2 regions of the Micromonospora sp. NPDC049004 genome follow, and region 2 is predicted to be linked to the other one. Evidence: riboswitches for the same ligand, from Rfam matches in the RefSeq annotation. Region 2 holds a riboswitch; the other holds the start of a gene.
The links. A riboswitch is a leader RNA that binds a small molecule or an ion and turns the genes downstream of it on or off. The one in region 2 is predicted to bind cobalamin.
Positions count from the first base shown of each region.

Region 1: another riboswitch for cobalamin. It lies ahead of cobN (cobaltochelatase subunit CobN); the one in region 2 lies ahead of AB0B97_RS01425 (ribonucleoside-diphosphate reductase subunit alpha).

Region 1 is NZ_JBEZFG010000009.1:151,767-166,177, reverse strand. Features, by position in the region: gene AB0B97_RS25575 (phospholipase) at 1-216, opposite strand, end outside; gene AB0B97_RS25570 (LacI family DNA-binding transcriptional regulator) at 293-1,282, opposite strand; gene AB0B97_RS25565 (MFS transporter) at 1,444-2,727, shown strand; gene AB0B97_RS25560 (aldo/keto reductase) at 2,801-3,697, shown strand; gene AB0B97_RS25555 (hypothetical protein) at 3,701-4,363, opposite strand; gene helR (RNA polymerase recycling motor ATPase HelR) at 4,382-6,544, opposite strand; gene AB0B97_RS25545 (hypothetical protein) at 6,669-7,223, opposite strand; gene AB0B97_RS25540 (hypothetical protein) at 7,291-8,031, opposite strand; gene AB0B97_RS25535 (RNA polymerase sigma factor) at 8,024-8,593, opposite strand; gene AB0B97_RS25530 (hypothetical protein) at 8,728-9,063, shown strand; cobalamin riboswitch at 9,346-9,475, shown strand; gene cobN (cobaltochelatase subunit CobN) at 9,761-13,429, shown strand; gene AB0B97_RS25520 (VWA domain-containing protein) at 13,519-14,411, shown strand, end outside.
Region 2 is NZ_JBEZFG010000001.1:339,293-353,703, forward strand. Features, by position in the region: gene AB0B97_RS01405 (GH92 family glycosyl hydrolase) at 1-4,904, shown strand, start outside; gene AB0B97_RS01410 (histidine phosphatase family protein) at 5,383-5,985, opposite strand; gene AB0B97_RS01415 (CbtA family protein) at 5,982-6,752, opposite strand; gene AB0B97_RS01420 (CbtB domain-containing protein) at 6,743-6,946, opposite strand; cobalamin riboswitch at 7,005-7,078, opposite strand; cobalamin riboswitch at 7,277-7,497, shown strand; gene AB0B97_RS01425 (ribonucleoside-diphosphate reductase subunit alpha) at 7,636-10,011, shown strand; gene AB0B97_RS01430 (ribonucleotide-diphosphate reductase subunit beta) at 10,062-11,057, shown strand; gene AB0B97_RS01435 (family 43 glycosylhydrolase) at 11,203-13,014, opposite strand; gene AB0B97_RS01440 (FadR/GntR family transcriptional regulator) at 13,443-14,213, opposite strand; gene AB0B97_RS01445 (extracellular solute-binding protein) at 14,365-14,411, shown strand, end outside.

The sequences.
Region 1 (14,411 bases), on a different contig from region 2:
GCCGCCCGCCCCGTGCAGCAGCACCACCAGCCGGTACGCGACCCCGTCGGCCGCCGGCTCCGGCACGTACGCCATCGCCGGCCGGCCGCCGTCACCGCCGGGCAGCGGTACGAGACCGGTCGGACCCGACACCACCGGCGGGTGCGCACGGGTGGTCAACCGGCCGTGCCGGGGACCCTGCGCGGACGCTCCGGTCGGCGGCGCGGAGTCGGACACGGACCACCACTCCTCGCGGTCGGCGAACGGTGCGAGGCGCTTACCCGACCGTCCGCCGGTTAACCGGCCGGCCCGCTCAGGCGCTGTCGCGGGTCACGAGGGCGGACGGGAAGAGCGTCACCGGCGCGGCCGGGCGGCCGGCCAGCACGGCGGTGGCCGCCGCGGTGGCGATCCGGCCCACGGGGTGACTCGCGGTGGTCAACGCCGGCGCGGTCATGCCGGCCAGCGGGATGTCGTCGAAGCCGGCCACCGCGACGTCACCGGGCACCCGCACACCGCCGTCGCGCAGCGCCGCGATCACCCCGAACGCGGTCTCGTCGCTGATCGCGAAGATCGCGTCCACGTCGGGCCAGCGGCGCAGCGCCTCGCCGGCCGCCGCGCGGCCACGCGCCGCCGTGAAGTCGCCGTCCACCACCCGCTCCGGCAGGCCGGCCTGGCCCATCAGTTGGCGGTACGCCTGCACGGGGCGCCGCGAGCACGGCAGCCACGCCGGGCCGGTCACCATGGCGATCCGGCGGCGGCCCGTCGCGTACAGGTGGCGCAGCACCGCGCCGGCGCCAGCGGTGTTGTCGACGTCGAACGACGGGACCTCGGCCGAGCCGATGCCGATCGAGGCGATCCGTCCGTGCAGCGACCGGGGTACGGCGTCCAGGAGGGCCTCGGTGGTGTTGACCAGCACGACGCCGCACACGCTGCGGTCGGCGGCGAGCTGGTCCAGGCCGCGTGGGTCGCCCAGCGGCAGCCAGTGCAGCGCCACCCCGACGCCGGCCGGCGCGCACACCCGGGCGGCCGAGCCGACGACCCGGTGGACGTACGGGTCGTCCAGCACCGCCGCGCTGGCCCCGGCGGCGGCCACCACCAGCCGTACGCCGCCGCCGCGCACCAGCGCCCGGGCGGCCGGGTTGGGCACGTATCCCAGCTGGTCGGCGGCCGTCACCACGCGCTCCCGGGCGTCCGGCGAGGCGAACCCCGTCCCGGCGATCACCCGCGAGGCCGTGGACCGGGACACCCCGGCGGCCCGGGCGACGTCCTCCAGAGTCGCCGGCCGGTGTGCCGCTGCCGTCATCGTGCCCTCCCCCGGCGCCCGCCCGGGGCGGGCGTACGCCTGCCAGGAATCATCCTCCGGCCCGCGCGTCCCCGGTAAGGGGCCAACCCGCTTGTGGTGGTAGCGCTCTCAGGTGTGCGATCGTGCCAGGAGATCACCTGAGAGGAAGAGGACCCACAGCTGTGAGCGCCCCCACCAGCCCGGCCGTCGTCCCGGACGCCACCGTTCCCGAACGGATCGTCCGGCTCGCCCGCAACGGCGTCGCCGTCACCTTCACCCTGAACGGCCTGGCCGTCGGCAGCTGGTTCTCCCGGGTGCCGGCCGTCCGGGAGGCGCTGGACCTGTCCGCCGGGCGCCTCGGCCTCCTGCTGCTGGCGATGAGCGTCGGTGCGCTGCTGGCCATGCCGACCTCCGGGCTGCTCGCCCAGCGCCTCGGCTCGACCCGCACCGTGACCATCGCCACCGTGCTGGTCGCGGTGGGCCTGATCGTGGCCGGGGTGGGCGCGACGGTCGCCGGGTCGGTCGTCGTCGTCGCGGTCGGGCTGGTCGCCTTCGGCTACGGCTCCGGCGCCTGCGACGTGGCGATGAACGTGGAAGCCGCAGCCGTGGAGCGGCGGTTGGGGCGGACGATCATGCCCCGTTTCCACGCGGCCTGGAGCCTCGGGTCGGTGGCCGGCGCCGGCCTCGGCGCGGGTGCCGCCCGCCTGGACGTGCCGGTCGGCGCGCACCTCGCCGCCGTGGCCGTGGTGGTGCTCGTCGGCACCGTGCTCGGCAGCCGGCTGTTCCTGCCGGTCGTCGACGACGCGGTCGACGGGTCGACCGACACCAGCCCGGCCGGCCGCCGCCGGGCCCAGCTCGCCGCGTGGCGGGAGCCGCGCACCCTGCTGATCGGGCTGTTCGTGCTGGTGGCCGCGTTCACCGAGGGCAGCGCCAACGACTGGTTGGCGGTCGCGTTCGTCGACGGCCGGGACCTGAGCGAGGCGGCCGGCGCGGCGGTCTTCGGGGTCTTCGTCGTCGGCATGACCCTCGGGCGCACCGCGGGCACGCTCGCCCTGGACCGGTGGGGTCGGGTGCCGGTGCTCTGCGGCACCGTCCTGCTCGCCGCCGCCGGCGCCGCTCTGGCCGTGCTGGCCGGCTCGGGGCCGGTGGCCATCGTCGGCGTGGCGCTGTGGGGGCTCGGCGCGTCGCTGGGCTTCCCGGTCGGCATGAGCGCGGCCGCCGACGAGGAGGCGCACGCGGCGGTGCGGGTCAGCGTCGTCGCGGTGATCGGCTACACGGCCTTCCTGGGCGGGCCGCCGCTGCTGGGCCTGCTCGGTGACCACGTCGGCATCCTGCGGGCGCTGCTGGTGGTGCCGCTGCTGCTCCTGCCGACGCTGGCGCTGGTGCCGGCGCTGCGCCCGCCGCGGGCCGGTGGGTCGGCTCCGGAGCGGGCCGACGAGCAGGCTCCGGCAGCACAGAAAAACTAACCCAGATCGCCCCGTGGCGGTATCGGGTGCGCGGCCGAGTGCGTCGCGCGCCCGCGCTGGCTACGGTCGCCCGATGCCAACCGACGAGATCACCGCCGCCGCGGCGGGCAGCTGGACCCTGGGCGACCGCACCGTGCACCGGATGGGCTTCGGCTCGATGCGGATCACCGCGAACCCCGACCGCGACCGTGCGATCGCGCTGCTGCGCACCGCCGTGGAGCTGGGCGTCAACCACATCGACACGGCCGCGTTCTACGTCTCGCCCGGAGGGACCCTGCGGGTGGGCACCGGCCCCGCCCGCTACGCCACCGAGCTGATCCGCGCGGCGCTCGCCCCGTACCCCGAGGATCTGGTCATCGCCACCAAGGTCGGCTTCGGCTACGACCCGGTGGCCGGATTCACCGAGGCGGAGACCCCCGCGCAGCTGCGCGCCCAGGTCGAGGAGAACCTGCGCCGCCTCGGCCGCGAGCGGCTGGACGTGGTGAACCTGCGGCTCGGCCGGGGGCCGGGCGCGGTGCCGCTGGCCGAGCGGTTCGGCGCGCTAGCCGAGCTGCGCGCCGCCGGGCTGATCCGGCATCTCGGGCTGTCCAACGTCCGGCCCGAGCAGGTGGACGAGGTGGCGGGCATCGCGCCCGTGGTCTGCGTGCAGAACAACTACGGCGTGGACGCGTACCGGGAGCAGGACGCCTTCGTCCGCGCCTGCGGCGAGCGGGGCATCGCCTACGTGCCGTTCTTCGCGCTGGCCGGCACGAATCGGGAGGCGGGTGCGCGCGCCGCGCAGGGCGCGGCAGTCGAGGCGGTCGCCCGGGCCCACGGCGTCACCCCCCAGCAGGTACGCCTGGCCTGGACGCTGCACCAGGGCCCGCACGTCCTCGCGATCCCCGGCACCGGCGACCCGGCTCACCTGCGGGAGAACATCGCCGCCGCCTCCCTGCGCCTGACCCCCGAGGACCTGACCCGCCTGGCCTGACCCTCACCGGAGCCAGACCCGGAGGGGGCCCACGGGGAGGAAGCCGGCTCGGCGGGCAGGTGCCAGGTCGGGGATGGTTTCGTAACCGACCAGGGGCACGCCGGGCAGGGTGGCCACGATCGCGTGCCAGATCTCGTCCGGGTCGTCGCCGTGGCTGAACACGTTGGAGACGCCGGCCGGGTCGTCGCCGCTGACGACCGCCCCGCCGACGACAGCGCCCCGCTCGTCGTGACGGGCCAGCACCCGGATGCGCCTGTCGGCCAGCAGCGCCGGGCGGAACAGCTCCCCACCGCCGTGGGCGCGCGCCCAGGCCGCCAACCCCTGCCCGGTGGTGACCGGGGTGAGCGGCGTGCCGGTCGGCGTGCCGGTCGGCGGGCGGTGGATCCACTGCGCGTCGAAGAGCACCCGGAATCCGTACGCCGAGAGGTCGAGGTCGGCGAAGCTGTCCTTCACCGACGCGCCGGGCCCGACGTCGATCCGTGCCAGCAGCGCCTCGGGGTCGACGCCGGGGCGCAGGGTAACCGCGTCCGGATACCACTGTGGAGAGCGGCGGGGCACCGACCACGCGTCGGCGTCGAACCGGCCGGCCAGCCCGTGGCTGGCGCACACGGCGTCGCACCATCGCGCGTTGTCGTGCGCCGCCGCCTCCCGCAGATCCGTCGTCACGCCCGGCAGCCTACGAGGTCAGGACCCGGTGAGGACGACGAGTTTCTGGGTCGCGCGGGTCATCGCGACGTACCTGTCGACAGCCCCCTGGACGCCCTCGCCGAACGCCTCCGGGTCGACGAGGACGACCAGGTCGAACTCCAGCCCCTTGGACAGTTCCGGGGTCAGCGATCGGACGCGGTTCGTCGTCGGCCCGAACGTGGGGTCGCCGATGACGCAGGCGATCCCGTCGGCGTGCTCGGCGAGCCAGCCGTCGACGATCGTGTCCAGCTCGCGTACCGATCCGTGGGTCACCGGAATCCCGTTGCCGCGGATCGAGGTCGGCACGTTCGCGTCCGGGAGCACGGTCCGGATGACCGGCTCGGCCTCGGCCATGACCTCCCGTGGCGTCCGGTAGTTGATGCTCAGCGAGGTCATCCTCACCCGGTCGAGGCCGACGCGCCGCAGTCGTTCCTGCCACGACTCCGTGAACCCGTGACGGGCCTGGGCGCGGTCCCCGACGATGGTGAAGCTGCGCGACGGGCAGCGCGACAGCAGCATCTGCCACTGCGCGTCGGTCAGCTCCTGCGCCTCGTCCACGACGATGTGCGCGAACGGGCCGGCCAGCAGATCCGCGTCCGCGCTGGGGAGCACGGCCTCGTCGACCAGCGCGTCCTGCAGGTCCAGTTGGCGCAGGCTCGACAGCACACCCTCGCCGTCGTCGTAGGCGTGGGCCTCGATCAGCTCGTCAACGACAGTCGCCATGCGCGCGCGTTCGGCGGCGATGGTGGCCTCGCGGCGGCGGGTACGCCCCGACGCCTCCGGGTCGCCGAGGCGCTGCCGTGCCGCGTCCAGCAGCGGCAGGTCGGACACCGTCCAGGCGCGGGCGTCGACGCGCTGGAGCCGGCGGATGTCCTCGGGGCCGAGCCAGGGGGCACACCTGCGCAGATAGGCGGGCACCGACCACAGGTCGGCGACGATGTCCGTCGCTTCGAGCAGCGGCCAGGCGCGGTTGAACGCCGTGCGCAGCTCCCGGTTGCGCACCAGCGACCCGCGCACCAGGTCGTCCGACTCGTCGCCGTCGTACCTCCCGAGCAGGATCGCCAGCAGCTCCTGAAAGATCTCGTCACGCGCCTCGTTGTGCGGCGTGCCGGGTCCGGGCGCCTCGAACGCCTGGGCCCAGTCGTCCGCGCTCAGCCGCACGTCGGTGTCGCCGGCCGTGATCGTCATCGCCGTGGTCGGCGGCTCCTCGTAGAACCGCACGGCCGCCTCGATCGCCCGCACCAGGTCCGCGGAGGACTTCAGGCGGGCCACATCCGGGTCGGCCTCGACCGTCGCCGCGGCACCCTCGGGTACGAGGTCACGCAGGGTGCAGGTCTGCACGTCGTCCTCGCCGAGGCTGGGCAGCACGTCGGCGACGTACGCCAGGTAGGGCTCGTGCGGGCCGACGAACAGCACCCCGCCGCGGCGGTGCCCGAGGCGGGGGTCGGAGTAGAGCAGGTACGCGGTGCGGTGCAGCGCCACGACGGTCTTGCCGGTGCCCGGCCCGCCGTCCACGACGAGAGCGCCCCGCGATCCGGCCCGGATGATGGCGTCCTGGTCGGCCTGGATGGTGCCGAGCACGTCGCGCATCCGGGCCGACCGGTTGCCGCCGAGGCTGGCGATGAACGCGGACTGGTCGTCGAGCGCCGCGTGCCCCTCGAATCCGTCCGGGGTGAACACCTCGTCCCAGTAGTCGCTGATGCGGCCGAGCGTCCAGCGGTACCGACGCCGGCTCACCAGGCCCATCGGGTTGGCGTGGGTCGCACCGAAGAACGGCTCGGCCGCCGGGGAGCGCCAGTCGAGCAGCAACCGCCGGCCGTTGCCGTCGGTGAGGCCGAAGCGTCCGATGTAGACGGGCTCGGGGTCGTCCGCGCTGACGATGCGCCCGAGGCACAGGTCCAGACCGAAACGACGCAGGGCACGCAGGCGATTGGTCAACCGGCGGATCTCCTCGTCCCGGACGACCGCCTGGCGGCCCTTGCCGGCCGGCGCCCGGCGCTCGACGTCGAGGCGGTCGGACAGGTCGGCGATCGACCGCTCCAGGCTCGCCGCGATGACCGCGAAGTGCTGCTCGTCGCGGGCGATCAACGCCGGATCGGCCTTGGCGGCGAGGTTGTCGGGAAGATCGAAAACGCTGGCCGCCGCCGACGACGTGTGCATGTACTGGCTCCCGTTTCCGCAGGTCCTGGCCTTGGACGGGCAATTCTGCGGTACACCGGGGGCCTTGCCGCAAGTCCCCCCATGCGGTATATGTTGGATATGGCGGGGAGAGTGTTCCCCGTCCTCAGGGCTTCCGCTCGACGTAGACGAGATCCATCGTGTCGGTTCGCCCGCCCCAGCGGAGTTCGAGGTGCCAGCAACCCGCGCGCGGCATGTCGATGATCGACGGGCCCGGCCCCCCGGCGACCTCCCTCGTCACAGTGGTGTCGGTGCCGTCCAGCGTCGCGGTGATCACCAGCGTGGCCGGCGCGGTCGGGTCGGGTGACGTCGTGGCGGAGCGGGCCACCCACAGGATCTTGTTGTTAGACCCGTCCGGCCGGGCCAGCGCCAGCGGGTGAGCGAACAGCACCGCCACGATGTCGCCCCTCGCGCCGAAGACGTGCGGCATGCGGGTGTCGCCGTGGAACCCGGCGTCCGCCCAGTCGGGCAGCGACCCCGTCTCGACCCGCGACGCGCAGCCGGTCGCCGTCCGCACCGATGCCGTGGCGGCCGGCGTTGCTGCCGTGCCACCGGCCGCCGGCGTGGACGCGTCGCCGGCCGCGGTGGTGGTCGGGTCGGCGGCCGCGCAGCCCGCCAGCAGGAGAACCGACCCCAGCAGAAACCTGCCCCAGGTGGCCATTTGCGCTCCCTCCATGCAAGACGTGTGCCCTCGCACCGGAGAGACACCTGTCGCGCCGGCCGGGTTCCTAGGGGAGTGACCGGGCGATGTCGAGCGCCTCGGTCTCGCTGAGTTCACCCTCCAGTCGGTAGGTCACGTCGGCCTCCTCCCAGATGAGCGTCGCGGCGGAGAGCCGTGCGGTCTCCTTACGGACCAGCCCCGACCGGTCCACGTACGACACGACGTGGGGACCGTCGACCCAGATGGCGAAGTTGCCCTTGACCTGCGTCCACTTCGCTTCCGGTCGGTCGGTCTGCTTGTGGAAGGTCAGGTCGAGGCGACCGTCGAACGCGTCGAGGCGCAGCCTGCCGCCGTCGTAGAGCAGCGTCGCCACCCGACAGGCGCCGGTGCCGTCCGGGTCGGCGACCAACGCCCGCTCGGGTGGACCCAGCGTGGACGGCATCCGGATCGGAAAGCGCACCGCCCGTCGCGCCTCAGCCAGCCCGACAGTCCGCTGCGACGGCAACGGCGACGGCTCGCCGGTGGGCAGCGACGGCGTGGGCGAGGTGGCGATGCTGACGCCGGCGAAGCGCAGCACCTCCCCGAGAGCGCCGGCGATTGCGGTACGCGTCGGCGGCAGCACCGCGACCAGCAGGGCCGCGAGCGCCGCCGCGACGGAGGACCGCCACCGGCGACGCCGCCGTACGCCCCTGACGAGCCGGTCCCGTACGCCCGCTGTCACGTCCGGCGCGTCGGGCGTCGCCAGCCACGCGGACAGGTCGCGCAGCTCGGCTTCCAGGTCGCCCGCGTCCCGGTCGAGGTCACCCATGGCGCACCTCCTCGTCGGCGAGCAGGGCGCGCAGCTTCGCCAGTGCCCGCGACGTGCGCGACTTCACGGTGCCCCGGGGCCAACCCAGGGTCGCCACGGTCTCCTCCTCGCTGAGGTCGAGGAAGAACCGGCAGACGATCACCTCACGGTCGCGTACCGGAAGTTGGCGCAGGGCCGCCACCAGCGCGGCGCGGCGCTCACCGGCCAGGACCGCGCCGACCGCGTCGTCCTCGCCTGCCTCCGCGGTCGGGATCGCCGCCGCTCGCAGGACCAGGCCGTCGCGGCGCGTGCGGGAGCGGTGCAGGTTGCGGGTCTCGTTGGCGACGATCGCCAGCAGCCAGGATCGGAAGGACGACTCTCCCCGATAGCGGGACAGCTTGCGGTACCCCTTCACGAACGCCTCCTGGATGACGTCCTCGGAGTCCGAGCCCGCGCCGAGTAGCACCGCCGTCCGGTGCGCGGACGCGGTGTGCCGGGCGACCAGGAGGTCGTACGCCTCCAGGTCACCGGCCCGGGCGCGGGTGACGAGCACGTCGTCGTCCAGGGGAACCTCCGGTTCGATCACACCTGTGACACCGCGCACACGCGCCAGGTTCCGTCGGCGCCCCGCCGAGTCAGATTTCTCCCACCCGGCGTGCAGCGTATTGCCAGGAATCGGTGCTGAACTGGAGAGGCGTCCGAGGAGAGGGGCTGAGCATGGGCTGGTTCAACCGGCGGTCACGGGGCACCGAGGCGACCCCGACGAAGCTGGACCGCGAGGCCACCCGGGACGATCTCGCCGCGCTGGAGTCGTTCGTCGCCAGCCGGCGGGGAGTGGAGTTCTACCTGGAACCGGAGACCACCGCGACCGACACCACGGTGGTGGCGATCGCCCACGACGGCGAATGGATCCGTCGCCGCACCGGCACACCCCGCGCGGCGGGCGCCATCGCCCGCAAACACGCGGTGCCGCTGTACGAGGCGGCCCGCACCGGCTACCCGGAGCGGATGCGGGTGTGGAACCGGGCCCACCCCGAGCGCCACGCCCGCTGAGACTCCTTTGCCCAGAAGCCCCCGCCGCCGGCCAGCGGCGCGAGCCAGAGTGCTCTGCCCATCCTTTGCTCTGCTTACCCATACGCGACAGTGACGCTCCCTTTCTGTTGCTTATGGGGAAGCAGAGCAAAGGATGTCGGGCATTGATCCGGGGCATCGAGGTCGGGTGATCCGCGGTCGTGTCGACGGCTGAAGCTCGGTGACGCACGCCCGTTCGTCGGGCCGGAGCGGCGTTGACCCGCAGCGCACGGGTGTGGCAGCATTCGCGGCCTGACGGCAGTGAAGGAAGTCGGTGCGAATCCGACGCGGTCCCGCCACTGTCACCGGGGAGCGATCCCCCCTCGTGAGTCACGGCCGTGTGTCTGCGGTTGGAAGGCCGGGGGAGAGCGTCGATCCGGAAGCCAGGATACTTCGGCCGTCGGGACGTACCCCAGGGCGTGGACACCCGAGGAGGACCCGATGACGCTTGGCGTCTCCATCATCATCGACGGCTGCTGCCGTCTTGCGCACCGCGGCCGTGCCGTCGCCGCGATCGGCATCGACTCCGTTCACCGCTGAGTTCCGGACCGCCCCGCCCGTCGCTCCCGGCCGCAGGCCGCTGAGCCGGCCGGATCGCGGCGTCCGCTGAACCCTGCGCCCATCCCACGTCGCCAGGCCGCTCTCACGAGCGTGCCGACGTTACCCTCCGGAGCCTGCCGTGCGCGTTCTGCTGCTCTCCACCGCCGACACCGACCTGCTGGCCGCCCGCGCCAGTGACGCCGACTACCGGCTCGCCAACCCGGCGCGGGTGGCGGCCGACGAGGTGCCCGCCCTGCTCGACGGCGTCGACCTCGCCGTCGTACGCCTGCTCGGGGGTCGGCAGGCGTGGCCGGACGGCCTCGCCGCGGTCCTCGCCGGCGGCGTGCCGACTGTCGTGCTCGGCGGGGAGGCGGTGCCCGACGCGGAGCTGATGGCGGTCTCCACCGTGCCGTCCGGAGTGGTCACCCAGGCCCTCGCCTACCTTGTGGAGGGCGGGCCGGACAACCTCGGACACCTGGCCCGGTTCCTTTGCGACACCGTGTTGCTCACCGGCGAGGGGTTCGCCCCGCCCGCGCCCACCCCGGCGTACGGCGTCCACGGCGACCACCCGATGGACCCGCGGCGGCCCACAGTGGGGATCGTCTTCTACCGGGCGCACGCCCTCGCCGGCAACACCGCCTTCGTCGACGTCCTGGCCGAGGCCGTGCGGGAGGCCGGCGGCAACCCGCTGCCGATCTTCTGCGGCTCGCTGCGGGGCCTGACCACGGGCGCGGGCCCGCTCGGGCTGTTCGCCAGCTGTGACGCGCTGCTGGTCACCGTGCTCGCGGCCGGCGGCGCGGTCGCCGCCGACGCGTCCGGGGGCGGTGACGAGGACGCGTGGGACGTCGGCGCGCTCGCCGCCCTGGACGTGCCAGTCATCCAGGCACTCTGCCTGACCAGCACCCGGGAGCAGTGGGCCGCCAGCGACGCCGGGCTGTCCCCGTTGGACGCGGCGATGCAGGTGGCCATCCCCGAGTTCGACGGCCGGATCGTCACCGTGCCGTTCTCGTTCAAGCGCATCGACGCGGACGGCCTCTCGGTCTACGCCGCCGACCCGGAGCGGGCCGCCCGGGTGGCCGGCATCGCGGTGCGTCACGCCCGGCTGCGGTACGTGCCCAACGCGGACAAGCGGGTCGCCGTGGTGCTCAGCTCGTACCCCACCAAGCACTCCCGGGTCGGCAACGCCGTCGGGCTGGACACCCCCGTCTCGGCGGTCCGACTGCTCGCCGCGCTGGCCGAGGCGGGTTACCACCTTGGGGACGCGCCGCCGCCCGACGACGGCGACGCGCTGATCCACGCCCTGATCGCCGCGGGCGGGCACGACGTGGAGTGGCTCACCCCGGAGCAGTTGGCCGCCGCCGAGGCGCGGGTGCCCGGCGAGACCTACCGGCGGTGGTTCGATCAGGTGCCGGCCGGGCTGCGCGAGCGGATGCGGGAGCACTGGGGTGAGCCGCCCGGCGAGTTGTACACCGACGGCGGCGACATCGTGCTCGCCGGACTGCGCTTCGGCAACGTGGTGCTGCTCATCCAGCCGCCGCGCGGCTTCGGGGAGAACCCGATCGCCATCTACCACGACCCGGACCTGCCGCCCAGCCACCACTACCTGGCCGCGTACCGCTGGCTTGCCACGCCCGTCGCGGACGGCGGGTTCGGCGCGGACGCCGTGGTGCACCTGGGCAAGCACGGCACCCTGGAGTGGCTGCCCGGCAAGGGCCTCGGCCTGGCCGCCGACTGCGCCCCCGACGCGGTCCTCGGTGACCTGCCGCTGGTCTACCCGTTCATCGTCAACGACCCCGGCGAGGGCACCCAGGCCAAGCGCCGCGCGCACGCCGTGGTGATCGACCATCTGGTGCCGCCGATGGCCCGCGCCGAGACCTACGGCGACCTGGCCAAGCTGGAACAACTGCTCGACGAGTACGCAACCGTGCAGGCCCTCGACCCGGCCAAGGTGCCCACCGTGCGGGCCCAGATCTGGGACCTGGTGCGCGCCGCCGAACTGCACCACGACCTGCACGCCGAGGCGATGCCCGACGCCGACGACTTCGACGACTTCGTGCTGCACCTCGACGGGTACCTCTGCGAGGTCAAGGACGTGCAGATCCGCGACGGGCTGCACATCCTCGCCGACGCGCCGACCGGCGAACCCCGGGTCAACCTGGTGCTCGCCGTCCTACGCGCCCCGCAGATCTGGGGCGGCGCCCACGCCCTGCCCGGCCTGCGGCAGGCGCTCGCCGCCGCGTACGGCCTCGACGAGCAGGAGCTGCTCGCGTCGCCCGGACAGCGGATCGCGGTGCCCACGGCGCTGACCGACGCGGTGGACGGGCCCGCCGGCACGGCCGCCGACGCCGTCGACCTGATCGAGGCGCTCGCCCGGCGGCTGGTCGTCGGCATGGAGACCCTGGACTGGGCCGTGGACGCGGTCGACGCGGTGGTCGCGGAGGTGACCGGCCAACCCATCCCGGACGCCGCCGCGGTGCTGCGGTTCGCGGCCACCGAACTGGTGCCCCGGCTGGCGCGCACCACCGACGAGCTGACCCACACCCTCGGGGCGCTGGACGGGCGGTTCGTGCCGCCCGGCCCGTCCGGTTCACCGACCCGGGGCCTGGTCAACGTGCTGCCCACCGGCCGCAACTTCTACTCCGTCGACCCGAAGGCCATCCCCAGCCGCAACGCCTGGGACGTCGGGGTGGCCCTCGCCGACTCGCTGCTGGCCCGGCACCTCGCCGACACCGGCGCGTACCCCCGCTCGGTGGGGTTGACCGTGTGGGGCACCAGCGCCATGCGCACCCAGGGCGACGACATCGCCGAGGTGCTCGCGCTGCTGGGCTGCCGTCCGGTGTGGGACGAACGGTCCCGGCGGGTCACCGGCGTCGAGGTGGTGCCGACCGCCGAACTGGGCCGGCCCCGCGTCGACGTGACAGTGCGCATCTCCGGCTTCTTCCGCGACGCGTTCCCGCACGTCGTGGCGCTGCTCGACGACGCCGTGCGGCGGGTCGCCGCGCTCGACGAGCCGGACGAGGAGAACTACCTGCGGGCGCACGTCGCCGCCGACCTGGCCGAGCACGGTGACGAGCGCCGGGCCACCGCCCGGATCTTCGGCTCCAAGCCCGGGGCGTACGGCGCGGGCCTGCTGCCCCTGATCGACGCCCGGACGTGGCGCAGCGACGCCGACCTGGCCGAGGTGTACGCGGTGTGGGGCGGCTACGCGTACGGCCGGGGCCTGGACGGGCGGGAGGCGCGCGCCGACATGGAACGCTCCTTCGCCCGGATCGCGGTGGCGGTGAAGAACCAGGACACCCGCGAGCACGACATCGTCGACTCGGACGACTACTTCCAGTACCACGGCGGGATGGTGGCGATGGTCCGTCACCTCACCGGCACGTCACCGGCGGCGTACGTGGGTGACTCGGCGATGCCGCACGACGTGCGCACCCGCACGCTGGGCGAGGAGACCCGGCGGGTGTTCCGGGCCCGGGTGGTCAACCCGAAGTGGATCGCCGCGATGCGCCGGCACGGCTACAAGGGTGCGTTCGAGCTGGCGGCCACAGTGGACTACCTCTTCGGCTACGACGCCACGGCCGGCGTGGTCGACGACTGGATGTACGAGCACCTGGCCGCCGCGTACCTGTTCGACGACACGACCCGGGAGTTCCTGGAGCGGTCCAACCCGTGGGCGCTGCGTGGCATCACCGAGCGGTTGCTGGAGGCCGCCGACCGGGGGCTGTGGGCCAAGCCGGAGCCGGCCACCCTGGACCGACTCCGCGACACGTACCTGGCCAGTGAGGGCGACCTGGAGGACCGGGTGTGAGCGCGAGGAGTGAGCCGGTTTTGCGAGCCCCGCAGTCGCGAACGAAAGAGGGCCCAGTGATCACGTACCCGTTCAGCGCGGTGCTCGGCATGGCAGACATGCGGTTGGCGCTGCTGCTCAACGCTGTCTCCCCGGCGATCGGCGGGGTCCTCGTGCGCGGCGAGAAGGGCACCGCCAAGTCCACCGCCGTGCGGGCGCTCGCCGCGCTGCTGCCCCCGGTGCTCCGCGTCGCCGGCTGCCGCTTCGGCTGCGACCCCGCCGATCCCGACCCGGGCTGCCCGGACGGGCCGCACCCGGCCGACGCCACCGCCGAGACCGGTCCGGCCCGTCTCGTGGAGCTGCCGGTCGGCGCCGCCGAGGACCGGGTCGTCGGCTCGCTCGACCTGGAGAAGGCCCTCGGTGCGGGCGTACGCGCCTTCGAACCGGGCCTGCTCGCCGCCGCGCACCGGGGCGTCCTCTATGTCGACGAGGTCAACCTGCTGCACGACCACCTCGTCGACCTGCTGCTCGACGCGGCGGCGATGGGCCGCAGCCACGTCGAGCGCGAGGGTGTGTCGGTCAGCCACGCGGCCCGTTTCCTGCTGGTCGGCACCATGAACCCGGAGGAGGGGGAGCTGCGCCCGCAGCTGCTGGACCGCTTCGGGCTGACCGTCGAGGTGGGTGCCAGCCGCGATCCGGAGGTGCGGGTCGAGGTGGTGCGTCGCCGGCTCGCCGCCGACGCCGACCCGGCGGGCTTCGCCGCCCGGTGGGCCGACGCCGACGCCCAGGTCGCCGCCCAGGTGGCCGCCGCCCGCCGCCGGCTTCCCGGGGTACGCCTTCCGGACGCCGCGCTGCGGCAGATCGCCGAGGTGTGCGCCGCCTTCGACGTGGACGGCATGCGCGCCGACATCGTCACCGCCCGTGCCGCTCTCGCCCACGCCGCCTGGCACGGCCGGGACCGGGTCACCATCGACGACGTACGGGTCGCCGCCCGCCTCGCCCT
Region 2 (14,411 bases):
GCGGCTACACGACGAAGCCGAGCGTCGGCTTCACCGGGCTGGCCGCGCTGCGCTACTCCGGCGGCGCCGAGGCCGACGGCCGCTCGTACGCGACGAACCGGCTGTTCGACGTCGACATCCCGGTCGGGCCGAACACCCGCCTGTCCTACCGGATCTTCCCCGAGTTCACCGGCCAGGACGCGCGGTACCCGTCCACCTACGCGGCTCTCGACCTGCACTTCACCGACGGCAGCTACCTGAGTGGACGCTCGGCTGTCGACCAGCACGGCTACGCGCTGACGCCGGCCGGCCAGGGCGCGTCGAAGGTGCTCTACGCCGACCAGTGGAACCAGGTGCGCGCCGACATCGGCGCCGTCGCCCGGGGCAAGACGATCGACCGCATCCTGCTCGCCTACGACAACCCGCAGGCCACCGGGGAGACCCGGTTCCAGGGCTGGCTCGACGACGTCGAGCTGACCGGCACGCCGGCGGCGATCGACGGCTCCCGGCTGACCAACTACGTCGACACCCGGCGCGGGACCAACTCGACTGGCGGGTTCTCACGCGGCAACAACCTGCCGATCACCGCGGTGCCGAACGGCTTCAACTTCTTCACCCCGGTGACCGACGCGACCTCCGACTCCTGGGAGTACGAGTACCACCGTGCCAACAACGCGGCCAACCTGCCCACGTTGCAGGGCCTCGCGATCTCCCACGAGCCGAGCCCGTGGATGGGTGACCGCAACCAGATGTCGGTGATGCCGGTGGCCGGCGACGTTCCTCTCACCGGGTCACCCGCCAGCCGGGCGCTCGCCTTCCGGCACGACGACGAGACGGCACAGCCGGACCTCTACCGGGTCACGACGCAGAGCGGTCTGGTGGCGGAGATGTCGCCCACCGACCACGCCGGGATCATGCGGTTCACCTTCGGCGCCGGCCCGGCGACCGGAAGCCTCGTCTTCGCCAAGGGCACGTTCGCCATCGGCGCCGACGGCACCTTCACCGGCTGGGTCGACAACGGCAGCGGCCTGTCCGCCGGGCGCAGCCGCATGTTCGTCTCCGGCACCTTCGACCGGGCGCCGACGGCGTCCACCGCGACGTCCGCCACCTTCGACGTCTCCACCGAACGCCAGGTGACGATGCGGATCGCCACCTCGTTCCTGTCGGTCGACCAGGCCCGCCGCAACCTCGACCTGGAGGTGACCGGCCGGAGCTTCGATGCGATCCGCGACGCCGCCACCGCGGCGTGGAAGGACCGCCTCGGCCGGGTCGAGCTGCGGGGCGCGACCGAGACGCAGCTGGTCACCATGTACTCGAACCTGTACCGGCTGAACCTGTACCCGAACTCCCAGTCGGAGAACACCGGCACCGCCGCCGCACCCCACTGGCAGTACGCCAGCCCGGTGTCGGCGCCGACCGGCACGTCGACCGCGACCCGGACCGGCGCGAAGATCGTCGACGGCCAGATCTACGTCAACAACGGCTTCTGGGACACCTACCGCACCGTGTGGCCCGCCTACTCGCTGCTCTACCCGGATGTCGCCGCCAGGATCTCCGACGGTTTCGTCCAGCACTACCGGGACGGCGGCTGGATCGCCCGCTGGTCCTCGCCCGGCTACGCCGACCTGATGACCGGCACCAGCGCGAACGTGGCTCTCGCTCAGGCGTACCTCACCGGGGTCAAACTGCCCGACCCGCTCGCGGCGTACGACGCTGCAGTCAAGGACGCGACGGTCGCGTCCGGGCGGGGCGCGGTCGGCCGCAAGGGCATCGAGACCTCGCTGTTCCTCGGCTACACGCCCACCTCCACGGGGGAGTCGGTGTCGTGGGCGCTGGAGGGCTACATCAACGACTACGGCATCGGCAACATGGCCGCCGCCCTGGCGAAGGACCCGGCCACGCCCAGGTCGCGGCGCGACCAGCTCAAGGAGGAGTCGCGGTACTTCCTGGAGCGGGCCCGCAACTACGTCCACCTCTTCGATGAGAAGACCAAGCTCTTCCAGGGCCGCGACGCCTCCGGCACGTTCCTCGCCGGTGACCCGCTGGACTGGGGCGGCGTCTACACCGAGACCAACGGGTGGAACTTCGCGTTCACCGCTCAGCAGGACCCGCAGGGCCTGATCAACCTGTACGGCGGGCAGAAGGCCCTGCGCGACAAGCTGGACACCTTCTTCGCCACCCCGGAGAACGCCGACCGCCCCGGCGGCTACGGCGGGATCATCCACGAGATGCTCGAGGCCCGCGCGGTGCGCCTCGGTCAGCTCGGCATGAGCAACCAGCCGTCGCACCACATTCCGTACCTGTACGACATCGCCGGCGCACCGGCGAAGACGCAGGCGACCGTGCGCGAGATCATGCAGCGCCTGTACGTCGGCAGCGAGATCGGCCAGGGCTACCTGGGCGACGAGGACAACGGCGAGATGTCGGCCTGGTACGTCCTCAGCTCGCTGGGCATCTACCCCCTGCAGGCCGGCTCGACCCACTGGGCCATCGGCTCGCCGCAGTTCACCAGGATGACGGTCCACCGCCCGACCGGCGACATCGTGGTCAACGCCGCGAACAACAGCACCCGCAACGTGTACGTGCAGAGCGTCACGGTCAACGGCAAGAAGCAGCGCGGCGTGTCCGTCGAGGTGTCCGCGCTCGCCCGGGGCGGCACGATCGACTTCCAGATGGGACCGAACCCGTCGTCCTGGGGCACCGGCCGCAACGACGGTCCGCCGTCGTTGACGAAGGGTGACGCGGCGCCGCAGCCGTTGCAGGACGTCACCGGCCCCGGTCTGGGCACCGCCACCTCCAGTGGCGGTCAGGACGCGTCGAAGCTGTTCGACGACTCGTCGACCACGCAGCTGACCGCGTCGTCGGGCACGCCGCAGATCAGCTGGGCCTCCCGTGGTGGCCGCCAGAAGCCGACGTACTACACGATCACCTCCGGCGCGGGCGCCGGTGACGCGGCGGACTGGCGGTTGCAGGGCTCCACCGACGGCCTCACCTGGAGCACCCTGGACTCCCGTGCGGGCGAGGTGTTCCGCTGGCGCAACCAGACCCGGCCGTTCCAGATCGACAAGCCGGGGCGGTACTCCCAGTTCCGCCTCGTCGTGACGAAGACCGTCGGCGCCGCGCAGCCGACCCTCGCCGAGATCGAGCTGCTCGCCGGCGGCGACCTCGACCTGGCCGGCGGCGACATCACGGTGACCGCCACCGACGGCGCGCACGCGCTCTCCGGCGCACCCGCGACGGTGGCGCTGGCCACCGTCACCGGCGGCGTCGCCGAGGACTACCGCGCGACGATCGACTGGGGTGACGGCTCACCGGCCACCGCGGGCACCCTGACGCTGAGTTCGCGGGCCGTGTACCGCGTCAGCGGCGAACACACCTACGCCACGCCCGGCTACCACCAGGCGAACGTCACCGTCACCGACGGCACCGGCCAGGGCTCGGTGACGGTCGGCGTCGACGTCGCGTACGCGCCGAAGAACGGTCTCACCGCGGCGTTCGACACCGTGTGCGTCGGCGACGAGGGCACCCTCGCGGCGGACTGCGACGCGAAGTCGTGGGCGTACTCGCGGGCCGCCCTGGCCGCAGCCGGCGTGACGCAGGGGCAGCGGCAGCAGGTGCCGGGCACGGCGCTGGGCTTCACGCTGCCGCAGGTCCCGGCCGGGCAACCGGACAACGCCACCGGCAACGGCGCGACGATCGCTCTGCACCTGCCGTCCGACGCCCGGAACATCTCGTTCATCGGCGCCGGCACGCAGGGCAACCAGAGCACCACCGGCACGGCGACGTTCAGCGACGGCAGCACCGCCAGCATCCCGATCCAGTTCAGTGACTGGACGCTGGGCGGCAACGCCAACGGCACCCCGTCGTACGGCAACATCGTCGTCGCGAAATCCGCGTACCGGCTCAGTGGCACGAGCCGCGACGGCGCGCAGCCGTTCCTGTTCGCCACCACGCCGTACCAGATCCCGGCGGGTAGGACGCTGGTCTCGGTGACCCTGCCGACGCAGACCGGCGATCCCCGCTCGGCGGGCCGGATCCACGTGTTCGCCGTCGCCGACGACGGCACGCCGGCCGCCGCGCTGGCGACCGCCACCCCCGCCGACCAGAGCGTCGACGCCGGCAAGGTCCTCGCGGCGAACCTCGGGTCGGTGACCGGCGGTGTCCCCGGCGCGGCCGGCTACCGCGCCCGCGTCCAGTGGGGCGACGGCACGGTCCCGGACGACGTCACGGTCGGCGCGGACGGCGCGCTGAGCGGCCAGCACACCTACGTGCGGGAGGGCACCTACACGGTGCACGTCACGGCGTGGGACACGCTGTCGAGCAGCACGGCCACCTTCGCCGTCACCGTCCGGCGTGCCGGGCCGCAACCGACGCTCGCGGTGTCCGGCACGCAGCAGGTCGCCGCCGGTGAAACGGTCACGGTCGACGGCAGCGGGTTCGCCGCCGGCGAGCGGGTGACTGTGGTTCTGGCCGCCGGCACGACGCGGAGCGTGACGGTCTCGGCGTCCGCGACGGGCACGGTCCGCGCCTCCGTCGCGACGTCGGGGGACACGGCACCGGGCCGGTACGCCGTCAGCGCCACCGGCGCCTCCTCGGGTACGCCGGCGACGGCCACCGTCCAGGTGACCGCGCGCCCGGCGAGCCCGGCCTACGAGCCGCGGGTGTCGCTGCCCACGACGTCCGGACCACGCGGTTCGTCGATCACGGTCGACGGTTCCGGGTTCGCGCCGAACGAGGCGATCTCGGTTCGTGTCGGCGAGGGTCGTGTGGTCGGCACGGTGCGTGCGAACGGCGACGGCGTGGTCTCCGGCGCGATCGTCACCGTTCCGGATTCGGCGCAGCCGGGCGTGACGAGCGTGACGCTGTCCGGCGTCACGTCGAAGACGGCGGTGTCCCAACCGTTCACGGTCACCGCCCCGAAGTAAGCAGGGAACGACACCAGTCGGGCGGGCCGTGCTCCACGGCCCGCCCGACACCCGTTCCGGGTCCGCCCGCTCGGCTGACGGCCTTTCGTGGCTTGTCGCTCCGCGCGGCCGGTGAGGCCCTGTCGCCCGTGAGGCACATACCTCAGAGTCATATTTATACCTCTGCGGTATGTCGCTCACCGGCCTATGCGCCTGCCGGTCGCCCAGACCCCACCGCTGTCCGGCTCTGACGCCCTGTTGCAACCCACCGCCCGGCATTGCCATCCCGCTGAACGTCAATGCCGCCGCCGCGCCGCCCGCCGCCGCGCCGCCCGCCGGCGTCCATGCGCCGCCGACGGCCACGATCCTCCGGCGACGCCGGCGCTGACGGTCAGTGCCGGCGCCGGGCAGTGACCAACGATCCGATCCCGTCGGGCCCGGGTCCGTCGATGCCGCCCCACATCTGGGGCAGCTCTACAGGAGCCGTGGTCGACCCTCGTCAGCCGGTCACGGGTGCCGGGGGCGCGCTCAGCCGGAGCTGCCACCGTCGGCCGTGGTCAGTGAGCCGGACGATCGCCAACGGCTCGACGTCCAACTGCCGGTACGTCACCAGCGGCAGTCCCAGGGCGTGTACGACCGCGACCCGGATCACGAGCGGGTGGGTGACGGCGGTGACCCGTCGGCCGAGGCCGCGCTGTCCGTCCAGCCACCGGCCGACGCGCTCGTGCACGGCGGCGACGGATTCGCCCCCGTGCGGCGCGGCGTCCGGGGTGGACAGCCACTCGCGCAGCGCGTCGGGCTGCGCGCCGGCGATCTCCTGCAGCGACCGGCCGGTCCAGTCGCCGTAGTCGCAGTCGGCCAGCGCCGTCTCCAGGGCGGGCGCGAGGCCGAGGGCGTACGCGGTCTGGACGGCCGCCGCCGCGGGGCTGGACAGGCAGGCGTCGGTGTCGTCCGACGGCGCCCGCCGACCCAGCACACCGGGAGACAGGGCGAGGGCGGCGTTGCGGCCGCCCTCGTCCAGTGCGTCGTCCCCGCCGAACCGGGCCCGCCGCAGTGCGGCGGTGTGACCGTGGGCGACCAGCCGCAGGCTGGTGGGGTTCACCCGGCCAGTCGTGCGTCGGTGACCGCGCGCTGCCGGTGCATCAGTGCGGCGAAGAGCAGGCCGATCCCGGTCCACAGCACCACCTGGGTGCCGAGGGAGGCGAGCCGGAAGCTCCACAGCAGCGTGGCGGGAAAGTCGCCCGGGACCTCCTGGAACGACGGCAGCACCAGGTAGGCCACGCCGGTGACCAGCAGGAAACCGCCGACGGCCGCCGCGGCGCGCAGCCACACCGGCGCCTGCTCGCCGACCGCCCGGTAACCCAGCGAACCGGACCAGACCGCCACCAGGCCGAGGACCACCAGCAGCAGGTAGGTGACCGTGCGCTGGTCGATGGTGGCCGGGTCGCCGACCGCCGGAGGGTTCGGCGGGTACTTGACGAACGGCACGATCACCGCCCCGAGCAGCGCGCCGCCGGCCAGCAGCAGCCCGGACCACCCGTCGTCCACCGTGCGCCGCCGCCGGTTCAGCAGGACGTACGCGGTGGCCAGCAGGCCACCCATCGCGGCGCCGAAGAGGGCGGTGGCCAGGAACAGCCCGCCGCGCTGGCCGTTCCTGCTGACCAGGGCGTCCTCGTCGTGCTGGTGCCCACCGGCGGCGGGGTCGGCGTGTGTCGCCGCCTCCTCGATGGCGATGGCCGCCTCGACGTGGGGTTCGCCGACGACGTAGGCGAACGTTCCGGCGAGCAGGCCGGCCACCAGGCCGGCGAGCAGCCCGCGCAGGAGAACCGTGACGAACGTGGGTGCGGTGCCGGTGCCGGTCAGTGGCACGGGACACCGAGCAGGTGCCGGCCGTCGTGCATCAGCTCGTGCAGGTACATCCCGCTGCGCGAGACGGCACCCTGGTCGAAGGCGACGAGATAGGCCAGCAGGCTGAGCACGGCGACGGTGGCCAGGACCGTCCACAGGAGACGGGTCGGGGCAGCGGGGTGCACCAGCGGCTGGCTGGACGTGGAACTGGACATGCGTGCACGAACCTCCTCGGGGATGACGCGTCCCCATCGCAAGGCTGCGGACGACCGAGCGTCCTGGCTCGCGGCCCCGTAGTCGGGGACCGCTCACAGTGGCGCGACCGCGCCGGATTCTCACCGGCTTCCCTCGCGTCGCCGCAGATAGTGGGTTGACCGTATCGGTGCCGGTTCTCCTCGGTCAAGCCGGCGGCGAGGTCCGAATGCGACGCCGCCCGATGCTCGCGCGCCCGCCGTCGCCGACCGGATCGACGAGGACCGTCACCGACGACCGCGACACGCCCGGACCCGACATGTGGGGTGTGACAAACCCAGTCGCCCCTATATATGGTGTCGACCGCAGCTGGTTCGGCCACTCATCCCAGGGTGGCCGAGGCAAGAGGGAACCCGGTGGAATTCCGGGACTGCCCCGCAGCGGTGAGTGGGAACGACAGCCGTCATCAGCACTGGGCCGCCACTTGGCCTGGGAAGCGACGGCCAGTAGGGGACCGGGTGAACACCGGTCGTGCCCGCGAGTCCGAAGACCTGCCAGCGCGCCGCGTACCCGCATCCGGGTGGGCGGTGGTCGGAGGCCGCGTGGGACGGCCGACGCCTTTCGGATCCGCGCCCGCTGAGGCGTGGCGTCCGCTGGTGTCGGTCTCCCCGTGCCGAGGGCCGTCAGGTCTCAAGCTCGCGAGGAGTGAGTGGTGACAGTTACCGAGGTAGCCGCGACCGGCGGCGGCACGGCCCGCCGGGGTACGCCGACGCAGGTCCGCGAACGCGACGGCGCCCGCGAGGCGGTGGACGTGCGCACGCTCGTCGCCGAGGTCGAGCGCTGGGCCGACGACCTGCCCGACGTCGACCCGCTGCGGGTGGCGACCCGCACGGTCAGCGGCCTGTACGACGGCGCGACGACGGCCGAGCGGGACCGGCTGACCATCCAGACCGCGGCCGAGATGATCGGTACGGAGCCGCAGTACTCGCGCCTCGCCGCCCGGCTGCTGGCCGGCCACATCGACCGGGAGGTACGCCGACAGGGCGTCACCTCGTTCAGCGCGGCGATCCGGACCGGCCACGCGCAGGGGCTGATCGGGGATGAGACCGCCGCCTTCGTCGCCGCGCACGCGGGAACGTTCGACGACGCCATCGACCGGGACGGCGACCGGAGGTTCGAGTACTTCGGCCTGCGCACGGTCTACGACAGGTACCTGCTGCGCCACCCCACCACCCGGTTGGTGCTGGAGACCCCGCAGTACTGGCTGCTGCGCGTGGCCTGCGGTCTGTCCCGTACGCCGGACGAGGCCGTGGACTTCTACCGGCTGATGTCCAGCCTGGCCTATCTGCCCAGCTCACCGACGCTGTTCAACTCGGGCACCCGGCACACGCAGATGTCGTCGTGCTACCTCGTCGACTCGCCGCGCGACGAGCTGGACTCGATCTACCAGCGCTACGCCCAGGTCGCGAGCCTGTCCAAGTTCGCCGGTGGCATCGGCATCGCGTACTCCCGGGTCCGGTCCCGGGGCGCGCTGATCCGCGGCACGAACGGGCAGTCCAACGGGATCGTGCCGTGGCTGCGCACCCTTGACGCGAGCGTCGCCGCGGTCAACCAGGGTGGCCGGCGCAAGGGCGCGGCCTGCGTCTACCTGGAGCCGTGGCACCCGGACGTCGAGGAGTTCCTGCAACTGCGGGACAACACCGGCGAGGACGCCCGGCGTACGCACAACCTGAACCTCGCCAACTGGATCCCGGACGAGTTCATGCGCCGCGTCGAGGCCGACGAGGTGTGGTCGCTGTTCGACCCGAACGAGGTTCCCGAGCTGCCCGACCTGTGGGGGGAGCGGTTCGACGCCGCGTACCGGGCGGCCGAGGCGCAGGGCCGCTACGTGCGGCAGGTGCCGGCGCGGGAGCTGTACGGGAAGATGATGCGCACCCTGGCGCAGACCGGCAACGGGTGGATGACCTTCAAGGACGCGGCCAACCGGCTGTGCAACCAGACGGCCGAGTCGGGCAACGTGGTGCACCTGTCCAACCTGTGCACCGAGATCATCGAGGTGTCCAGCGACGGCGAGACCGCGGTGTGCAACCTCGGCTCGGTGAACGTCGCCGCCCACCTGACCGAGAACGGCATCGACTGGCCGCGACTGCGCGCCACCGTCCGGACGGCGGTGACGTTCCTCGACCGGGTCATCGACATCAACTACTACCCGACACCGCAGGCGGCGGCGAGCAACCCCCGGTGGCGGCCGGTGGGGCTCGGGCTGATGGGCCTGCAGGACGTGTTCTTCGCGCTGCGGCTGCCGTTCGACTCGCCTGCCGCGCGGGAGCTGTCCACCCGGATCAGCGAGGAGCTGTACCTGACCGCGCTGGAGACCTCCGCCGACCTGGCGCGCGAGGTCGGCGCGCATCCGGCGTACGCGCAGACCCGGGCCGCGCGGGGCCAGCTCCAGCCCGACCTGTGGGGCGTCGAGGGTACGCAGACCGCGCGGTGGGCCGCGCTGCGCCAGCGGGTCGGTGAGTACGGGCTGCGCAACTCGCTGCTGGTGGCGGTCGCGCCGACCGCGACGATCGCCTCGATCGCCGGTTGTTACGAGTGCGTCGAACCGCAGGTGTCCAACCTGTTCAAGCGCGAGACCCTGTCCGGGGAGTTCCTTCAGGTCAACACGGCCCTGGTCCGCGAGCTGAAGGCACGTGGCCTGTGGACCGAGCAGATCCGCTCGGCGATCCGGCGCGCGGAGGGGTCGGTGCAGGACCTCGCGGAACTCCCGGCCGACGTGCGGGAGCTGTTCCGCACCGCGTGGGAGCTGCCGCAGCGGGCGTTGATCGACCTGGCCGCCGCCCGCGCCCCGTTCATCGACCAGTCCCAGTCGCTGAACCTGTTCCTGGCCTCGCCCACCATCGGCAAGCTCTCCTCGATGTACCTGTACGCCTGGAAGGCCGGGCTCAAGACCACCTACTACCTGCGCTCCCGCCCCGCCACGCGCATCCAACAGGCCACCGTCAGCGCTGTCGCACCAGTTGCCGTCGACGCGGAGGCGCTGGCGTGCTCGCTGGAGAACCCCGAGTCGTGCGAGGCCTGCCAGTGACCACCGCCGACCCGATCGCCGACACCACCGCCGACACGAGGACCACGCACATGCTGCTCGACCCCGGGATGGATCTCACTCTGCGCCCGATGCGCTACCCGCACTTCTTCGACCGGTTCCGCGCCGCCATCCGCAACACCTGGACTGTCGAGGAGGTCGACCTGCACGCCGACCTCGCCGACCTGGACCGGCTGTCGCCGGCCGAGCGGCACCTGGTCAGCCGGCTCGTCGCGTTCTTCGCCACCGGCGACACGATCGTCGCCAACAACCTCGTGCTCAACCTGTACCAGCACGTCAACAGTCCGGAAGGCCGCCTCTACCTGTCGCGGCAGCTGTTCGAGGAGGCCGTGCACGTCCAGTTCTACCTCAACCTGCTCGACACGTACGTGCCCGACGAGACCGAACGGTTCGCCGCCTTCGCCGCCATCGAGAACATCCCCTCGATCCGCCGCAAGGCCGAGTTCTGCTTCCGCTGGATCGACTCGTTGGGCGAGTTGCGCGAGCTGCGGACCCGGGACGACCGGCGCGCGTTCCTGCTCAACCTCATCTGCTTCGCCGCCTGCATCGAGGGATTGTTCTTCTACGGCGCGTTCGCGTACGTCTACTTCCTGCGCTCCCGCGGCCTGCTGCACGGCCTGGCCTCCGGCACGAACTGGGTCTTCCGCGACGAGTCGATGCACATGGCGTTCGCATTCGACGTGGTGGACACCGTGCGGGCCGAGGAGCCCGACCTGTTCGACGACGACCTCGCCGACCAGGTCCGCCAGATGCTCACCGAGGCCGTCGAGTGTGAGGTCCAGTTCGCCGAGGACCTGGTGGGTCAGGGCGTGCCCGGTCTGACCCTGGCGGACATGCGGGAGTATCTCCAGCACGTCGCTGACCGTCGTCTCGTCCAGCTCGGTATCGCCCCGCACTACGGGTCGGTCAACCCCTTCGCCTTCATGGAGTTGCAGGACGTCCAGGAGCTGTCCAACTTCTTCGAGCGGCGGGTGTCGGCGTACCAGGTGGGGGTGACCGGGACGGTGGCCTTCGACGACGACTTCTAGGACCCCCACCCCACCCCCTCCCCACCCCGTCGACCAGGAATGTGCTGCTCCCCTATCGGCGTATCAGGGGCACCACATTCATGATCAACGTCGGCGGCGGGCGGGGTGGGGACGGGGTGGGGGTGTTCTTGGGGGTGGGTGACCCTCAGGCGGGCGAGCAGGTCGGGGTGATGGTGGGAGGACTCGTGGTGGCGCTCGTGCTGAGGTAGCCCGCGGTGGTGGACGTTCCCGGCGCGAGCTGCCCGTTGTAGGCGGCGTTCGCGACGGTCACCTGGTTGCCCGTCTGGGTGACGGTGCCGTTCCAGGCCTGGGACACCGTCTGCCCACTGGGGAGGGTGAAGGTGACCCGCCACCCGTTGAGCGACGAGGCCCCGGAGTTGGTGACCGTCAGTCGTCCTTCAAATCCGCCCTGCCACGTGTTGACCACGGTGTTGGTCACCGCGCAGGACTCCCCGGCCGGGACCGTCGGTGTCGGGGTGAGGGTCGGAGTGGGCGTCGGGGTGGGCGTCGGGGTGGGCGTCGCAGTCGGCGTCGGCGTGGGGGTCGGGCTGGGCGTCGTGGTGCCGCTGGCCTGGAACTGCCACCAGTTGATGTTGAACAGGTTGCCGCTGCCGCCGGTGAAGCGCAGGTACAGGTCCTGGGTCCCGGTGGCGCCGCTGACCGGGCAGGAGACGGTCTGCCAGGTCTGCCACCCGCCGGTGCCCGGCACCGCGCAGCTGCCCACCCGGGTGCCGGTGGGGCTACCGAGGCGCAGTTCGATGGTGCCACCGGACGTGGCCGAGGCGACGCGGGCGGAGAAGGACGTCGCGCCCGTACCGAAGCCCACGCCCTTGACCTTGATGTAGTCCCCGTTCTCGATGAACCCGACGTTCATCCCACCCTCGCCGGCCGGCTCGGTCTCGATGCCGGAGCCCCAGGCGATCGTCTCGGCCTCCTGCCGCACGTACGGGTTCAGGGTGCCGATCTGGGGGGCGCCCGTCGTGGTCATGTTGATCGTCGGGATGGTGCCGTTGGTGTTGTAGGTGAACTTCTCCACGGCCACCGAACGGGTGTAACCACCGCCACCGGGCAACGCTCCGTTGTGGTAGAAGAAGTACGAGCCGCCGTTGAAGTCGATGACTCCGGGGTGGTTGGTGAAGCTCGCGCCCTGGCGGGGCATGACCGTCCCGCGATAGGTCCAGGGGCCGGTCGGGCCGGTCGCGGTCGAGTAACCGATGAACTCGGAGCAGCACTCCGCCGCGAACACGTTGTAGTAGATGCCGTTGCGCTTGTAGACCCACGGGCCCTCTTCGTAGAGGGTCGGCCGACTCGTGTTCCCCGTCCGGGTGCCGAACCCGGCGGTGGTGAGCGGGATCTTGGTGGCGCTGCCGCTGTAGGAGATCATGTCCGCGTTCAGCCGGACGTACCACAGGTTCGGGTTACCCCAGTACAGGTACGCCTGGCCGTCGTCGTCGATGAACACGGTGGGATCGATCTCGCCGTTGCCCACCAGCGGACGGCCGATGGCGTCCCGGAACGGCCCGGTCGGGCTGTCGGAGACCGCGACGCCGATGGCCATCGAGTTGGTCGCCCGGGCGGTCACCGGCACGTACCAGTAGAACTTGCCGTTGCGCGCGACGACCTGGCCGGCCCACGCGTTGGCGCTCGCCCAGCTGAAGGTGCTCACGCTCAGGGGCGAGCCGTGGTCGGTCCAGTTGACCATGTCGGCCGACGACCACACCCGCCAGTCCTTCATGGTGAAGTACGTGGAGCCGTCCTCGTCGTGGCCGGTGTAGAGGTAGACCCGCCCGTTGTACACCAGGGGAGCGGGGTCGGCGGTGTAGATGTGCTGGACGATGGGGTTGTCCGCGTGGGCTGCCGTGGCCGGCGCCAGCGCCGGGATGAGCAGCAGGCTCACGAGCAGGGCGACGCCGCGCCGGAGCCGGTTCTTCGTCCGTGGTGGCGGTGTGGGGTGCATCGGTACCTCCAGGGTGGGTCACAACGGCGGGGCACGGTTCGCCGTTCTCGCTGGCGGGTGCCGCGTGTCGTCGCGGGTCGCTTGGGGACCTCGGTGGTGGCCGTGCCGCGGGAACGGCAGGAGGGATCGGGGGTCCACCATGGCTCCCGCGCGCGGCGGCCCGCCGTTGTCAACGGCGGTGGTCAACGTCCCTGAGGGAGGCCCGGACACCCACCAGCGGGCGTTGGTCATGCGCTACTCCATCGACCTCGGCGGATCGAGTGGAGCGGTGAAGCGTGCCCTTCGCCTCTGCGGCCCGAGGGTAGTCTGTTATCGCTAACATTCTCAAGCGATGGACGAATCTGGATTTCCGCGCCGCCGTCGCGGGCCGGCCGGACCGGGTCGCCAACGCCCGGCGACCGGCTCGTCAGCGCCGCCGCGACGGGTCGTCAGCGCTGCAGCCGCGTCGGGCTGCCCGGCCCGCTGCGCCGCACGAGCCACGCCTCGGTGATGTGCGTGAACATCGCCTGCGCGGCCCCGTCGGGATCGTGGGCGGCGATGCGCTCGTAGATGCGCCGGTGCCCCTGGTTCGATGCCACGCACATGGCCCGCTCCGGCTGGCCCATGTAGCGCGCGGTGTTGACGACCTGGCTCTCCAGGGACCGGACGACACCCCGGGCGATCCGGTTGCCCGACGCCTGCATGACCGTGTCGTGAAAGGCGCGGTCGTGCTCCTGGTAGGCGACGTGGTCGTCCACCAGCTCGTCCATCCGGTCCACCAGGGCCCGCAGCCGGTCGACGGTCTCCTCGTCCGCGAGCCGCGCGGCGACGTTGGCCATGTCGGACTCCAGCACCCGTCGGGTGACCACCAGGTCGTCGAGGATCGCCAGGGTGTCGTCCTCGGCGATGGTCGCCGCGAGGACGAGCTCGTCGAGCATGTCCCACGCCGAGGGTGGGGTGACGAGCGTTCCGCTGCCCTGACGGACCTGCACGAGCCCCTTCTCCTGCAGGATCTTCACCGCTTCCCGGATGACCGTCCGGCTCACGGAGAAGGTCTCGCAGAGCACCGGCTCGGGGGGCAGCGGCGTGCCGGACGGGTGAACTCCCTGGACGATCCGGGTCACCAGCTCGGCGGTGATCGCCTGAGCCAGATTGGCCGGGCGGCGAGCCCAGGTCGGTGCCGTCGCGCCATTGACGGCCGGCTGGTTCGATGTCGTCACGTTCACCTCCGCGTAGCCGCGGGAGCGGGCCCACGAGTCCGCACCAGTGTACGGCCAACCGTTGACGTCACACGTCATACGAGTTACGTTCTCGTCAATCTTGCATCGACGGCCGTTTCCTCGGCCACTCCCCATATGAAGGTGAGCAACGATGAAGCAACGAGCAGTGTGGTCCGCGGTCCTCGTTGCAGGGCTGGC